DNA from 2 places in the Actinoplanes sp. NPDC051513 genome. Region 1 is predicted to be linked to the other one. Evidence: riboswitches for the same ligand, from Rfam matches in the RefSeq annotation. Region 1 holds a riboswitch; the other holds the start of a gene.

Evidence for each region. A riboswitch is a leader RNA that binds a small molecule or an ion and turns the genes downstream of it on or off. The one in region 1 is predicted to bind cyclic di-AMP.
Region 2: linked by a shared signal. The riboswitch ahead of ACIA5D_RS10085 (transglycosylase family protein) and the one ahead of ACIA5D_RS30175 (coiled-coil domain-containing protein) in region 1 are both predicted to bind cyclic di-AMP.

The regions. Positions count from the first base shown of each region.
Region 1 covers NZ_JBITDW010000010.1:222,136-229,521, reverse strand. Annotated here, with positions in the region: gene ACIA5D_RS30210 (MFS transporter) at 1-899, shown strand, start outside; gene ACIA5D_RS30205 (hypothetical protein) at 957-1,385, shown strand; gene ACIA5D_RS30200 (Atu4866 domain-containing protein) at 1,379-1,708, opposite strand; gene ACIA5D_RS30195 (TetR/AcrR family transcriptional regulator) at 1,797-2,396, opposite strand; gene ACIA5D_RS30190 (ABC transporter permease) at 2,576-3,472, shown strand; gene ACIA5D_RS30185 (ABC transporter ATP-binding protein) at 3,465-4,241, shown strand; gene ACIA5D_RS30180 (coiled-coil domain-containing protein) at 4,265-5,239, opposite strand; cyclic di-AMP (ydaO/yuaA leader) riboswitch at 5,280-5,429, opposite strand; cyclic di-AMP (ydaO/yuaA leader) riboswitch at 5,638-5,788, shown strand; gene ACIA5D_RS30175 (coiled-coil domain-containing protein) at 5,792-6,835, shown strand; gene ACIA5D_RS30170 (glycoside hydrolase family 65 protein) at 6,892-7,386, opposite strand, start outside.
Region 2 covers NZ_JBITDW010000003.1:31,200-38,585, forward strand. Annotated here, with positions in the region: gene ACIA5D_RS10065 (hypothetical protein) at 6-371, opposite strand; gene ACIA5D_RS10070 (LysR family transcriptional regulator) at 421-1,299, opposite strand; gene ACIA5D_RS10075 (YybH family protein) at 1,370-1,735, shown strand; gene ACIA5D_RS10080 (cysteine hydrolase family protein) at 1,876-2,523, opposite strand; gene ACIA5D_RS10085 (transglycosylase family protein) at 2,614-3,297, opposite strand; cyclic di-AMP (ydaO/yuaA leader) riboswitch at 3,299-3,478, opposite strand; gene ACIA5D_RS10090 (saccharopine dehydrogenase family protein) at 3,683-4,921, shown strand; gene ACIA5D_RS10095 (TetR/AcrR family transcriptional regulator) at 4,937-5,572, opposite strand; gene ACIA5D_RS10100 (GNAT family N-acetyltransferase) at 5,693-6,301, shown strand; gene ACIA5D_RS10105 (DNA glycosylase AlkZ-like family protein) at 6,349-7,386, shown strand, end outside.

The DNA of each region.
Region 1 (7,386 bases):
TCGGCCGGTTCGTCGCGGCGCTGGCCCACGGCGCGTACTTCGGCGCGGCCGGACTGCTCGCCGCCGCCATGCTCGGCCCCGGCAGCCAGGGCCGCGGCTTCGCCGTCGTGCTGGGCGGGCTGACCGCGGCCAACGTCTTCGGCGTACCCCTGATCACCAGCCTCGGACAGGCCGCCGGCTGGCGGATCGCCTATCTCGCCGTGGCCGGCGTCTTCGCGCTGACCCTGGTGGCCGTGCCCCTGGTCGTACCCGAAGTCGCGGCACGCCCCGACGGCTCGCCGCGCGACGAGCTCGCCGCCTTCCGCCTGCCCCAGGTCTGGCTCGCGGCGCTTGTCGGCGCGGTCGGCTTCGGCGGCTTCTTCGCGGTGAACAGCTACATCGCGCCCGTCACCACGCACGTCACCGGCTTGAGCGAGTCGGCCGTCCCGTGGGTACTGGCCCTGATGGGCCTGGGCATGACCGTCGGCAACGCCGTCGGCGGCATCGTCGCGGACCGCAACCTCGAGCGCACCGTCCTGCTGGGTTTCGGCGGCATCGTCGGCACGGTCGCGCTGTTCGGTCTCGTCGCGCGCTACCCGGTCGGCCTGTTCGCCGCCGCGTTCCTGGTCGGCGCCGCCAGTCTCTTCCTCGGCCCGGCCCTGCAGGCCCGGCTGATCGCCGTCGCGCCCGGCGCCCAGCTCATGGGCGCCGCCGTCAACCAGTCGGCCAGCAACGTCGCCAACAGCGTCGGCGCCGCCCTGGGCGGCGCGGTCATCGCCGCCGGCTGGGGCTACCTCTCCGCGGCCTGGATCGGTGTGGCCCTCGCCGTCAGCGGCCTGGGCCTCGCCGTGCTGAGCTTCCGCCTGGACGCCCGCAAGCCGGCCGAGCCGGCGCCCGAGCCGGAGCCGGCGCTCGCTTAGCGGTGGTTTTGCGCGGATTGAACACATCCTGAGCGGCGGTCGTGATGTGCTCGACGCATGCGCAAGGTCATCAGAACTCTGTTCACCGTCTGCGCCATCGCGGTGCTCACGCCGGCCGTCGCGTCGCCCGCCCAGGCCACGTCGCCCGCCCAGGCCAAGTCGGCCGCCCAGGCCACCAGGATCGTGCTCGATCGCGAGGGCGGCTTCGCGGGACTCCGGAACTCGTACGTGGTCGACCGCTGGACCGACGGCGGCCGGCGGCCGCTGCGGATGGCCGGGAGCAACGCGTTCCTCCGGCTGCGCGGCTCGTACCAGCCGGCGAACCCATGCTGCGATCTCTTCGCCTACCGCCTGACCGTCACCTATCGCGGTGGCTGGCAGAAGGTGGTCTCGACCGTCCAGGGCACCGCCGCGCCGAGCATCCTGTGGGACGTCATCGCCGACGTCCAGCGCGTCGGTGTGGACAACGGCGCGATCAGTCAGTAGCCCACCGGGCTCAGGTGGTACCCGGCCATCTCCAACTCACCCTCGCCCAGCATCACCGGCGTGTAGAGCCCCGAATCATCGCTCAGAGTCATCGTCGCGCCGTCGATGTGGTAAGTCCCGTGTGCATGGCGTTTGCGGCCGGCGACCTGCCCGTCGTACGTGCCGTCGTCGAAGATGTCGAGACGGACCGTGCCGTCCTCGCTCAGCCAGACACCCACCGGCGCCGTGGTTCTGACCCTCGCCGGCTTGCCGGCGTCGCCCATCGCGCGCTTCAGCAGGGCGCTGGCGTCCAGGGCGTGGGTGTCGACGACGCGCTTGCGCATGGCGGCTCCTGGCTCGAGGGAGGGAACGGCCTCTAACTTCGGCCTCGCGGGCCGATCTCGGAGTGCAACCGGGTTGCGGAACGGGAGTTCAGCTCGACGCGCGCAGCGCCGCCGTCACCGCCGTGATCATCTTGTCGAGGTAGTCGTCGCCCAGCGGGGTGCGCGCCACCGCGAGCCGCCAGTAGAGCGGGCCGAGGATCAGGTCGACCGCCACGTCGGGGTCGGTGCCCTCGGGTAGCTCGCCGCGGGCCATCGCCTGGCCGATAAGCTTGTCGCCGACCGCCTGCTGGTGGGTGCGCAGCGCCTTCTGGAGGGTCTCGGCGATCTGCGGGTTGCGGGATGCCTCGGCCATCAGGTCGGGGATGATCTGCGACGCGATCCGGTGCTGGAGCGCGCGGCTTACGATCATCATGAGCAACTGGAGGTCACCGGCGAAGCTGCCGGTGTCGGGGAGCGGGACGCTGCGGCCCGCCACGTCCGAGACGATCTCGAGGACCATCTCGAGCTTGTTGCCCCAGCGCCGGTAGATCGCGGTCTTGCCCACCCCGGCGCGGCGGGCCACGGCTTCGATGGAGAGCCGGCCGTAACCCACGTCGGCCAGCTCCTGCATGACCGCGTTGCGGATCGCCACGGTGATGTCGCCTCGGAGCACTGCCGCTCCGGCTGGTGCACGCTTCGCTGTCGCCACGCGGTCACTATACGCCAGGACGTAACGGTTGCGTTCCGCCGTTTGGTCGGTTAGCCTTCCGTCACGTCGATACGAAGCCGTTCCATCGACAGCGGCTTGACATGCTGAATGTTGTGTTCTCGCGGAAAGCAGCAGGACCCGATGACCCCCTCGGGCCGACGAGATCGGAGCACCACCCCATGGCTCAGACGACCGTCGTCGAGTCCTACACCGGGCCGACCCCCAAGGAGTTGGCCCGGAAACATGGACTAGGCGCAGCCGGACGACTGCCCAGCCTGCCGGAATACACCAGGCAGATCTGGTCGTACCGGCACTTCATCTGGGAGTTCGCGAGCGCCAAGGTCTCGGCCGCGCTGGGCAACACCCGGCTCGGCATGATCTGGCAGGTGCTGACCCCGCTGTTCAACGCGGGCGTCTACTACGTGATCTTCGGCGTGCTGCTGAACACCAAGCACGGCGTCAGCAACTTCATCCCGTACCTGTGCACCGGCGTCTTCATCTTCGGCTACACGCAGGCGGTGGTGCAGGCGAGCGTCCAGGCGATCAGCGGCAACCTCGGCCTGATCCGGGCGCTGCACTTCCCCCGGGCCAGCCTGCCGCTGTCGATCACCCTGGTCGAGGCGCGCAACATGATCGCCTCGATGACCGTGCTGATCTGCATCGTGCTGTTCACCGGCGAGCCGGTCACGTGGGAGTGGCTGCTGCTGGTCCCGGCGCTGATCCTGCAGACGATCTTCAACGCGGGCTTCTCGATGCTGGTCGCCCGGCTCGGCTCCAAGCTGCACGACCTGCGCCAGCTCATCCCATTCATCATGCGCGTCTGGATGTACGGCTCGGCCGTGCTCTACCCGGTCACCCAGTTCACCGAGCACCTGCACGGGTGGAAGCTGGCCGTGGTCCAGGCGAACCCGATGCTGGTCTTCATCGAGCTCATGCGGCACGCGCTGATGGAGAACGTCGAGCTGGCCGGGCCGCCGCTGCGGCTGTGGATCCAGGCGATCGTCTGGTCGCTGGTCGCGGGCATCGGCGGGTACGCCTACTTCTGGCGTGGAGAGAAGGGTTACGGCCGTGGCTGACGACGAGCGGATCCCCACGATCATCGCGGACAACGCGCACATCATCTACCGCATCCACGGCTCGGTCTCGGCGGCGCAGAACTCGCCGGTGAGCAGCTTCAAGCGGCTGGTCACCCGCACCAAGAGCGCCGCGGTGCGCGAGGTGCACGCGGTCAAGGGCGCCAGCTTCGTGGCCTACAAGGGCGAGGCCATCGGGCTGATCGGCACCAACGGCTCGGGCAAGTCGACCCTGCTGCGGGCGATCGCCGGGCTGCTGCCGGTGGAGCCGGGCGGCGCGATCTACGCGGCCGGCCAGCCCTCGCTGCTCGGCGTGAACGCGGCGCTGATGAACGACCTCTCCGGCGAGCGCAACGTGACGCTCGGCTGCCTGGCCATGGGCATGACCCCGGCCGAGGTGAAAGGGCAGGTCAAGGACATCATCGAGTTCTCCGGCATCAACGAGCGGGGCGACTTCAGCTCGCTGCCGATGCGGACGTACTCGTCCGGCATGGGCGCCCGGCTGCGCTTCGCGATCGCCGCGGCCAAGAGGCACGACGTGCTGCTCATCGACGAAGCACTGGCCACCGGCGACGCGAAGTTCCGCAAGCGCAGCGAGCAGCGGGTCCGTGACCTGCGCGAGGAGGCCGGCACGGTCTTCCTGGTCAGCCACAGCGAGCAGTCGATCCGGGACACCTGCGAGCGCAGCATCTGGCTCGAGGGCGGCGTGATCAAGGCGGACGGCCCGACCGAGGACGTGCTGAAGGAGTACGAGACCTTCGTGAAGAAATGAGGTCTCGTACTCCTCCAGTCCAGCTATCTGACCGATAGATGCACGTGGTTGGTGTGGTCGCTCGACGGGTCGCCGTTGCCACCCGAGTACGACTTCCAGCCGCTCGAAGGCAGCCAGATGCGCCGGAACCAGATCACGTAGAGCACGCCGATCTTGCTCGAGTTGTTGATGAAGTAGTTCGCCAGGTTGTTCCCGTACGTCTTGCTGCTGCCGGTCGCCACCCCGCCGAACCCACCCTTGTCGGCCGCGAAGTCGCAGGCCCGGCCCTTCGGATGCTCGCCGCTGTTCTGCTCGCGGAAGCAGTGCACGTAGTGGGTGAAGCCGGCCGCCTGGGCCTGCTGCATGGCGTGCAGCATGCGCTGGGTGATGCGGCCACCGCTGGTCGGGTCGTCCACCATGCCGCTGCCACCCTGGAACGCGGACGCGCCCTTGCTGCTGCCGCCGTCGCTCGGCTGCGGGTCGTCCTGCCCGGCGTTGGCCGCCTTCAGCGCGCTCTCGGCCTGTGCCTTGCGCTTGGCCATCACGTTGACCTGCTTCTGCTGGTCACGGATGGTGGCCTCGATCGCGAGCTTCGCCTGGGCCTGGCCGTCGCGGGTGGCCTGGAGTTCGCCGAGAACGGCCTTCTCCTTGACCGCGACCGTCTGCAGCGTCTCGGCCCGGTCCAGGAATCCGCCCGCCGAGCCCGCGGTGAGCAGCGCGCTCATCGGCCCGAGCCGGCCGCTCTTGTACGACTGCTGGATGATCTGGTCGAACGCCTTCTGCCGGGGTCCTAGGTCGGCGTCCAGCTGCTTGAGCTGGGCGGTCAGCCCGGCCTGGCGCTTCTTCGAGGCGGCCAGCGCGTCCTTGGCCTCGAGGTAGCCCTTGGAGGCCGCCTCGACCTGCTCGATCACGGACTTGGAGCCGCCCTCGCCGTCGTCGCCGGTGTCACCCGGGGCCGCGGTGGCCGGGCCCGCGACCGCGATGGCCAGACCGCAGGCGGCCACCAGCATGGCGAGCATCGCCGCTAATCGCCGGCGGACAGTAATGTGCCGCACAAACTGTTCCTTCCGTCGGCCGCCGACCGAGTTAGCTGACGGGTTCGGGACGGAAGTTCCCTACCACGCCTCGTCTTGCGACTCGGCGCGGATTCACCCCAATGGAACTCATGGTTCCCCGGCTCGCCGAAAGGCGATTAGGCGGCGGCCCCCGGGCGGGGACCGTGACCGACCATACCCATGATATCGATTGATCGACAGATCTCGCACTCTGCGCCATTGCCCGATAACCGCCGGTCACTTTCTTACGGAACGTCGCCGAAGGATTACCGAATTTGCGTTTCCTGGGTCCTGAAGTGTTCAGCGACCTCGGGTAAACTCACCCGCGGCTCTGCCGCCGAAGGCGCCGCCCCCGAGGCGCCGGCAGGCCGCCGCCCAATCGCCGCGAGGCGAGCCGGGGACCCATGGTTACTTGGGGTGTATCCGCGCTGAGTCGCAAGACGAGGCGTGGTAGGGATCGCTTCCGTCCCGAACCCGTCAGCTAACCCGGTCGGCGGTAACCCGGAAGGAACCTGGATGACCGTACGCCCCCGTCGCCGGTGGCTGACCCTGGCCCTGGCGCCGCTCGTGGCTGTCTCGTTCTTTGCGGCACCCGCCGCGCCCGCGAGCGCCGATCCCGACGACTCGTCGTCGTCCTCGTCGGCTCAGCCCGACGAAAAGGGTGACGAGATCGAGTCGAACTCCACCCTCAACGACATCCTCGAGTCGTCGAACCGCAAGTTCGTACAGGCGAAGGCCGCGGTCGCGAAGTCGACCACGACCCAGAAGAAGCTGGCCGTCGAGATCAACCTGGCCGAGGCCAAGCGCGACGCGCTGATTCCCGAGGTCAACGCCATCGCATCGCAGCAGTACCGCACCGGCCACCTCGGCGCCGCGAGCTTCCTGCTCGGCAGCCAGGGGTCGGACGACTTCCTCGCCAAGGCGGTCTCGCTCGAGGAGATCAACACCCTGCACGACCGGAAGTTGCACGAGCTGAACGCGGCGATCGACGAGGTCACGGCGAAGAAGAGCGCGCTCGACGCCGAGGTGAAGCAGCAGCAGACCAACCTGGTCGCGATGAAGAAGCAGAAGGACGCGGCCGACAAGGCGCTCGCGCTGGTCGGCGGCAAGAACCTCACCGGCGGCTTCGTCGACGCCGTGTCCAAGGAGGCGGCGCCCGCCCCGCGCAACTCCGACGGCGGTTTCTCGCCGGAGAAATGCACGGTGAACGATCCGACCACGAGTGGTTGCATCACCGCCCGTACATTGCACATGTACCAAGAGGTGAAGAAGGCGGGCTTCAATCGCTTCGTCGGTTGTCACCGCAACGGCGGCCCGTTCGAGCACCCGAAGGGCCGGGCCTGCGACTGGTCGTTGCAGAAGAGCGGATTCTCGGTCGCGCACAACACCGACATGAAGAACTACGGCAACGACCTCATGGCGTTCCTGGTGCGTAACGCCGATCGGCTGGGCATCTACTACGTCATCTGGTTCCAGCAGATCTGGTTCCCGGCGACGGGCTGGAAGTCCTATCACGGCGCGAGCACTCACAAGGACCACGTACACGTCTCGATGCTTTAACGGCCCCGCCGAAGAAGGCCCCCGCGGCATTCCCGCGGGGGCCTTTTCAATATCGGTCAGTCCTGCGGCGCCCGGCGCACCGGAGCGCGCCCGGCCGGCTGGGTCGGCGACGGGCCGACCGGGCCCGCCGGCGGGATCGGCACGGTCACCGGCTTCACCTGGGTCACCTCGATCTCCTTGCCGTGGTGGCTCAGCACGAGGCGGGCCGAGCCGCCGCCGTTGCGCAGCGAGTACGTCACGTCGTCGGCCGTCACGTTCACCCGCAGCCGCAGGCCGCGCCAGAGCATCGAGAACTCCAGGTTGCCGATCCGGCTGGGCAGGCGCGGCGCGAACGACAGCTGACCGTTGAAGTCGCGCATGCCGCCGAGGCCGGCGACCAGCGAGATCCACGTGCCGGCCAGCGACGCGACGTGCACGCCGTCCCGCGAGTTCTGGTGCAGGTCGTGCAGGTCCATCAGCGCGGCCTCGCCCAGGTAGTCGTGGGCGAGCTCGAGGTGGCCGGTCTCAGCGGCCAGGATGGCCTGGATGCACGCCGACAGCGACGAGTCCCG
Region 2 (7,386 bases), on a different contig from region 1:
GCGCTCTACGCTTCGGGAAGGTGGGCGGCCAGCGCGCGGGCCTCGTTGCGCAGCTGTTCCGCGCGGTCCGCGTACCCGGCCTGCTCGTACTCCCCGGCCGCGGTCTCCCGCTCCTCCACCTCGTCCCGCACGATCCGCTCGACGTCGGCCTCCGTCAGCGCCCGCCGGGCGACCTCGGTCGTTCCCACGCCCACCGCGATGTGCTCGATCGCGAGGCTCGTGCCCGTCGCCTCCTCGGCCGGCACGATCGCCTCGGCGTTGTCGATCGCCGCCAGGGTGGCGCGCAGCGCGGCCGTCGCCGCCCGGTCCCGCGACTTCATGGCAGCCGGCAGCGCCGCACGAAGCCGCTGCCGCAGGGAGATCTCCGTCATGACCGCGACGCTATAGCCCGGAAACTCATTTCGCTCAGCCCGACGCTGTTCAGCCTTCGCCGAACTCCCGGCGAAGGTGCGGCAGCAGCGCGGCCAGCGCCGTGCTCGTCCGCGGGCGCCACACCAGCGCGAGCAGCGCCGGGATCGTCACTCCGGTGATCGGCACGGCTACGAGGTCCGCGTGCGCCTTCCCCATCGACTCGCTCAGCACCGCGATTCCGAGGCCGCGCGCCGCCATGTCGGCGACCGCCGCCGGCGCCGACGCGACCAGCACCACGTCCGGGATCAAGCTCGCGGACACACACGCCTCATCGAAAGCGGCGCGGATACCGGTCCCCTCGGGCAAGGTGACGAGAGCGTGCGCCACCAGCTCGGTCAGCGGCAGCCCTGGCTCACCCGCCTGCGGATGATCGGGCGGGACCAGCGCCACGAGGCCCTCGCTGGCGATCACCTGGGCGGACAGGTGCTCCGGCGGCGCGCCGGCCACGCCGACGAGGGCGATGTCGGCCAGCCCGGTCCGCACCGAGTTGACGAGCCGGCGGGAGTCGTTCTCGAGCAGCTCGAGCTCGATCGCCGGGTGCTCGCGGTGGAACGCGGCCAGCGCGGCGAACAGGGGAGTGATCTCGCAGCCGGTCACCATGCCGATCGTGAGATGGCCGCGGACGAGGCCCTTCACCTCGTCGATCGCCTCGCGCAGCTCGGAGGCGGCGTTCAGCGCCGTCCGGGCGTACTGGAGAGCCACCTTGCCCGCCTCGGTGAGTCGCGCGACCCGTCCCGACCGGTCGAAGAGCTCGGCGCCCAGCTCGGTCTCCAGCGCCTTGACCTGGGCGCTCACCCCCGACTGGCTGATGTGCACGCGCTGGGCGGCACGGGTGAAGCCGGCCTCTTCGGCCACCGCCACGAAGTACGCGAGCTGCCGCAGTTCCATAACCACAGATTCTAGTTCGCATAAAAACTATGCGTTGGACTTCTGTTCCCCGCCCGACGAGGCTGGAGTCATGACCGAACGCGAGAAGGCTCGTAAGCCAGAAGACCTGACCCGCCTGTTCGTCGAGCGCGCCAATGAGAAAGACGCGGAGGGTCTCGCCCTGCTCTACGAGGAAGACGCGGTGATGGCCTATCCGCCCGGCCGGCAGACCGTGGGCCGCGCCGCGATCCAGAAACTGTGGGAAGAGGCGCTCCCGCACATGCCGGCCTTCGAGCCCGAGCAGCCGCTGCCGACGCTGATCAGCGGAGACCTGGCGCTGACCGCGACCCCGCCCAAGGATGGCGCCGGCGCCCGCGCGCAGGTGGTGCGCCGGCAGCCCGACGGCACGTGGCTCCGCGTCCTCGACCAGCCCGAGTTCGTCACGCCGGGGCGTTGACGCGGCCGCCCGCTCGGCTTCGACGTGGCCACCCCGCTCGGCTTCGACGTGGCCACCCCGCTCGGCTTCGACGTGGCCGCCCGCTCGGCCTCGCGCGGCAGCGAGCCCCGTGGACGGCGCACCAAGAGGTCGAGGCGGCGTCAGACCGTCGGCGTGATGGCTTCGGCGGTGGTGCGGAGCACGGTGCCGAGGCCGGCGACCTCGCGGAAACCTTGGTCGCTGGCTTGCGACACGGCGTCGGTGACCAGCACGACGCGGTAATCGCGCTCGTGGGCCTCGATGATGTTGGCGCGCGGGCAGTTGGGCAGGTTGCAGCCGGCGAAGACGAGGGTGTCGACGCTGTGCGCGGCGAGGAGCTCCTCGAGCCGCGTGCGATAGAAGGCGCCCCAGCGCGGTTTGTAGAGCGCGTATTCGCCGGGGCCGAGCAGCTGCGGCTCGCCGCGCAGAAGGGCCTCGTCGTCGAGGTTGTCGTCGAGGTCGCCGGCCGGCGCCAGGCCCGGCGCAAGCAATCGGCCGGGCGTGCCGGGCCGGGCGAATTCGGCGCCGCCCTGCACGAGGGTGCGCCGCACGCGGTCGACGTCCTGGCCGTCGGCCGGATAGAGGCGGACAACGTGGACGATCGGCCGTCCGGTCGCCCGGAACGTCTCGGTGAGCTTCGTGAGGTTGGGGAGGATCTCGGTGGTGCCGGCCAGCCCGAACGGGCCATCGGAAAGGAAGTCGCGCTGCATGTCGATGGTGATCAGCGCCGAGCGGTCCCAGTGCGGCTCGAGATGCGGGTCGGTGGCCATGCCGCCACTGTGGCACAACCGCCACTTCGTCGCCGGTGGGGCGCGGCCCGGCCGCCCTGGGGGATGAGCGGCCGGGTCGCTACGAGTGGATCAGAGTGCGATCCGCTGACCGGGGAAGATCAGGTTGGGGTTGCTGATGGTGTTGCCGTTCAGCTGGTAGAGGGTGTGCCAGCCGCCCTTGACGTGGTTGCGCGTGGCGATGGCCGACAGCGTGTCGCCGGAGCGGACGACGTAGGTCTTGCCGGTGGCCTTCGCGGTCGTGGTGCGGGTGACCTTGTGCGACGACGTCGTGGGCTTCTTGGTGGCCTTCTTGGTGGCCTTGTGCGTGGTCGACTTCGACTTGTGGGCCGACTTCGACGACGACTTGGAGCCGCTCGTGTTCGAGCCCTTGTAGTGCTTCGACGAGCCGGCCTTCTTGCCGCACACCGGCCACGCGCCGATGCCCTGGCCGTCCAGCACCTTCTCGGCGATGCGGATCTGCTCCGCCTTGCTCGCCTTGTTCGCGGTGCTGGCGTACTTCGTGCCGCCGTAGGCCTTCCACGTGCCGCGGGTGAACTGCAGCCCGCCGTAGAAGCCGTTGCCGGTGTTGATGCTCCAGTTGCCGCCCGACTCGCACTGCGCGATCGCGTCCCAGTTCACACTGGACGCCTGCGCGGGGGAAGCGGGGCCGAGCAGGGCGGCCGTGCCCGCCACGCCGACGGCCGTGAGGCCCAGCGCGAAACGGGCGTGCTTGCGCGCCCGCGGCGTGCGGGCATGCTTGCGGATCTGTGCCATGACAGAGAACCCTCCACGCCTACGAGGTCAGCTGTCGGGTTCGGGCTGAGGTGCCCGGCCGCCATCCTGCGGCTTCACCCCGAGGCGCGCGCATCGCGCGCCGAGGAACGTTTGGGTCCCCCGCTCCCTGCCACGGGTTAATGTCCGGCGGGCGGTGGCAGGGACTCGGCGTTCCACCCGCGGTGCCCGCATCGCGGGACCGGCCGACGGTAACCACGGGTCCGCGAATTCACCCAAGCTCAGCCCGGGAAAGGTGACGTTGTTCTCAGCTATTGCCCTATTTGATCTTGCTTTATGTCGAGAATGACCGATTGGTAACGCTCTGGCATTACCGATCGGTAACTTGTCCGGCCGCCGCCGGAAACCTGGTGGAGAATCTGCTGCCATGAGCGACCACCCCCGCGATCACGACATCGTCGTCTATGGCGCCTCCGGTTTCGTCGGAGCGCTGGTGGCGCAGTACCTGGCCGAGCACGCGCCGGCCGGCACGCGGGTCGCCCTGGCCGGCCGCTCCGAGGCCAGGATCGCCGAGGTCAAGCAGCGTCTCGGCGTCGACTGGCCGGTCCTGGTGGCCGACGCCACCGACGTGCCTGCCCTCGAGCGGTTGGCCGCCGCGACCCGGGTCGTCGTCACCACCGTCGGGCCATATGCGAGATACGGCAAAGCGCTCGTGCGGGCCTGCGCCGCCGCCGGCACCGACTACGTCGACCTCACCGGTGAGGTGTTGTTCGCCCGGGCGAGCATCGACGACAACCACGAGCTCGCCCGCTCGACCGGCGCCCGCATAGTGCACTCCTGCGGCTTCGACTCGATCCCGTCCGACATCGGCGTGCATGTGCTCGACCAGCAGGTCAAGGCCGACGGCGCCGGCGAGCTCACCGACACCACGCTGGTCGTCACCAGCCTGCGCGGCGGGATCAGCGGCGGCACGATCGACTCGATGCGGCACCAGCTCGACGTGGTCAAGAACGACGGCAAGCTGCGCCGGGTCGCCGCCAGCCCCTACTCGCTGAGCCCCGACCGCGCCGCCGAGCCCGATCTCGGCCGGCAGGACGACACCGCCATCGTGTCCGGTCCCGCCGTGCACCCCCGGTTGCGCGGCACGCTCGCGCCGTTCTTCATGGCCTCCTACAACACCCGGGTGGTGCGCCGCAGCAACGCCCTGCGCGGCTGGGAGTACGGCCGGGCGTTCCGCTACCGCGAGACGATGAGCGTCGGCGCCTCCCCGCTCTCCCCGGTGATCGCCCACGGCACCCGGCTCGGCCTCGGCGCGCTGATGGTCGGCCTGTCGCTACCGCCGACCCGCTTCCTCCTCGACAAGATCCTGCCCAAGCCGGGCGAAGGCCCGAGTGCGGAGGCCCGGGAGAACGGCCACTTCACGATGGACCTGTTCGCCACCACGACGTCCGGCGCCCGCTACGCGGCGCGGTTCCGGGCCAAGGGCGACCCCGGCTATGCGGCCACCGCGGTCATGCTCGGCGAGTCAGCCCTCGCCCTCGCCCACGATCGCGACGCCCTGCCTCCGTCCGAGGGCGGCGTCCTCACCCCGGCCACGGCATTGGGCGACGCCCTGGTCACCCGCCTGCGCGCCGCCGGCATGGAGATCGCCGCCCGCAAGAGCTGAGGGGCGCTGCGACGGTCAGCTTTCCAAGCGAGCCAGCACGGCTGTGCAGAAATCGGTCAAATGGTCGGCCAGGGCGTCGACGTCGTCGGTCATGCCGCGCGACAGCCAGTCGATGATGACCTCGCTCAGCCCCGCGACCAGGGCGAGCAGCAATCGCTCGTACCGGATCTCGGTGGTGGGGCGACCACCCGCCCGCCGCAACATGCCCGCCAGGAACTGCGCGTCCTCGCGGAGCACGCCCCGCCGCCGCGTCTCCATGCGCGGCGCGTTGATGTAGATGACCTGCGCCCGCTCGGGATTGGTCTGAAGCATGCCCAGCAAGCGGCGCACCGCCGGCCGCAGCATCTCCTCGAGACTGCCCGGCGCCTCGGGAGCAGCCTCGGAGACTCCGGCGAGTAGCCATGCGTTCTGCTGCCGGTGCAGCGCCCGTACCAGATCTTCCCGATCGACGAAATGTTCGTAGAAATATCTTTTCGAGACCCGGACGCCGGTGCAGACCGCCGCGACCGTGACGTCGTCGTAGTCGTGCGTGCCGAACAGATGCAGCGCCGACGCGAGGATCCGGTCGCGTCGATCCGTCGCGCGCTCCTCACGGGACCGCCCGCCGTAATTCTCGCCCCGCCGCGTCACCAACGCAGTGTGCTCGTCCACGAGATCAAAGTAGGCCTAGGCCTCCGCGCCACGCAGCACACCTCGGTCATCGTCGATCGATCGCGGGGTGGCAACATGACGGACTGGCTTGAACCGGGTTCATTCGGGCAGGATCAAGTCGTGGCCGCCAGCCGTCTTCCTTTCCCGATCACGTTGACGGGGGACGGCCTTGTCCTGCGCGAGTGGCGGTCCGACGATCTCGTCGATCTGATCGACCTCCTCGACGACCCCGGCATCGCCCGCTGGACGCCGATGCCCTCGCCCTTCGACATGGAGGCCGGCGTCGCCTACCTCAAACGCGCCCACCACGGCCGCACCAGCGGTCAGCGCATCCAGCTCGCGATCACCGAGCGCGGTGGCCGTCCCCTCGGCGAGGTCCTGCTCTTCGGCATCGACGCCGGCCTCAAAGAGGCCGAACTGGGCTATCTGGTGGGCGCGCGCCATCGTCGCCTCGGGCTCGCGTCGGGCTCATTGTCACTGCTTTCCGCGTACGCCGGAAGCACCCTGAAACTGAGTCGCCTGCTGCTGCGGATCGACCCCGCGAACACGGCGAGCACCGCGGTGGCCCGTCGCTGCGGCTACACCCTGACCGGCGACGCCCCGATCCTCCAGGTCGGCCCGCACGGCCCGAGCAGCCTCGACACCTGGGAGATGATGACCGGCCATCCCGGCAGCCGTCTTGATCGACTGAAAAATGTCGCAGCCCGGCGGTACGGTCGTCGCACCTGAACAAAGGCGCCCCGCTAGGGGCGCTCCCGAGAATCCGGGAGGCTGCCATGGTCAACGTCGACCGTGCACAGGTGATGGCCTACCGAGTGGCCGCCCTGGGCCTGGCCGAGCGCTCCGGTCGGCGCCCCGCCGACCTGCCGCTGCTCGATCTCGGCGTGCAGGAATACAGCCCTGGCTCCCAGCAGGTCGCCCTGGCCGCCCGCACCACGGCCGATCCGGCCGACGAGCGGCTGATCACCGTCTGGGCCGCCCGCGGCGCGCCCCACCTGCATCGTCGAGCCGACCTGCCCACCCTGGTCAAACAGTTGTGGCCGGTCAGCGACGCCGACGCCACGTCGCGCATCCAGAGCGGCCAGATCCGCGAGGGCATGCGGCTCGGCATCGCCGCGTTCACCAAGACCGCCGCCGCGTTCCGCGAGGTGGTGCACGATTCGATGCCGCGTGGCGAGGTGAGCACCCAGGTCAGCAAGCGGGTGCCGCGCGAGCTCACCTACTACTGCCGCAGCTGCGGCGCCCAGCACATCGCCGGCAACGTCTGGCAACACTCCGGCCTGCCCGGCGGCATCGAGGTCGAGTCCCGCGGCCGCGACGCCACCCTGGCCCCGATCCCCGACGCCCCACCCCAGCCCACCGAAAACGAGGGCATCGGCGATCTGATCACCACGTACCTGCGCTTCCTGGGCCCAGCAACCCCCGCCGAGCTGGGCAAATATCTGGGCAGCACCACCGCCGAGATGAAGCGGGTCTGGCCCACCACGGGCTTGGCCGAGGTCAAGGTCGACGGCCGCAAGGCGTGGCTCCCCGAGTCCGCGGCCGACGATCTGTCCAAGGCCGAGCAGCCCGAGGGCGTGCGCCTGCTCCCCGGAATGGACCCGCTGCTCCAGGCAAGAGACCGCGACCTGCTGGTCCCCGACCGCCCACAACAGAAAGAGGTGTGGCGCATCCTCGGCAACCCCGGCGTCCTCCTGCTCGACGGCGAGATCCTAGGCGTCTGGCGGGCCAAGATGGCGGGCCGCAAGCGGGTCGACCTGACCGTCACCTCGTTCGTCCCCCTCCCCGCCACCCGCCGCAAACAGATCGAGACC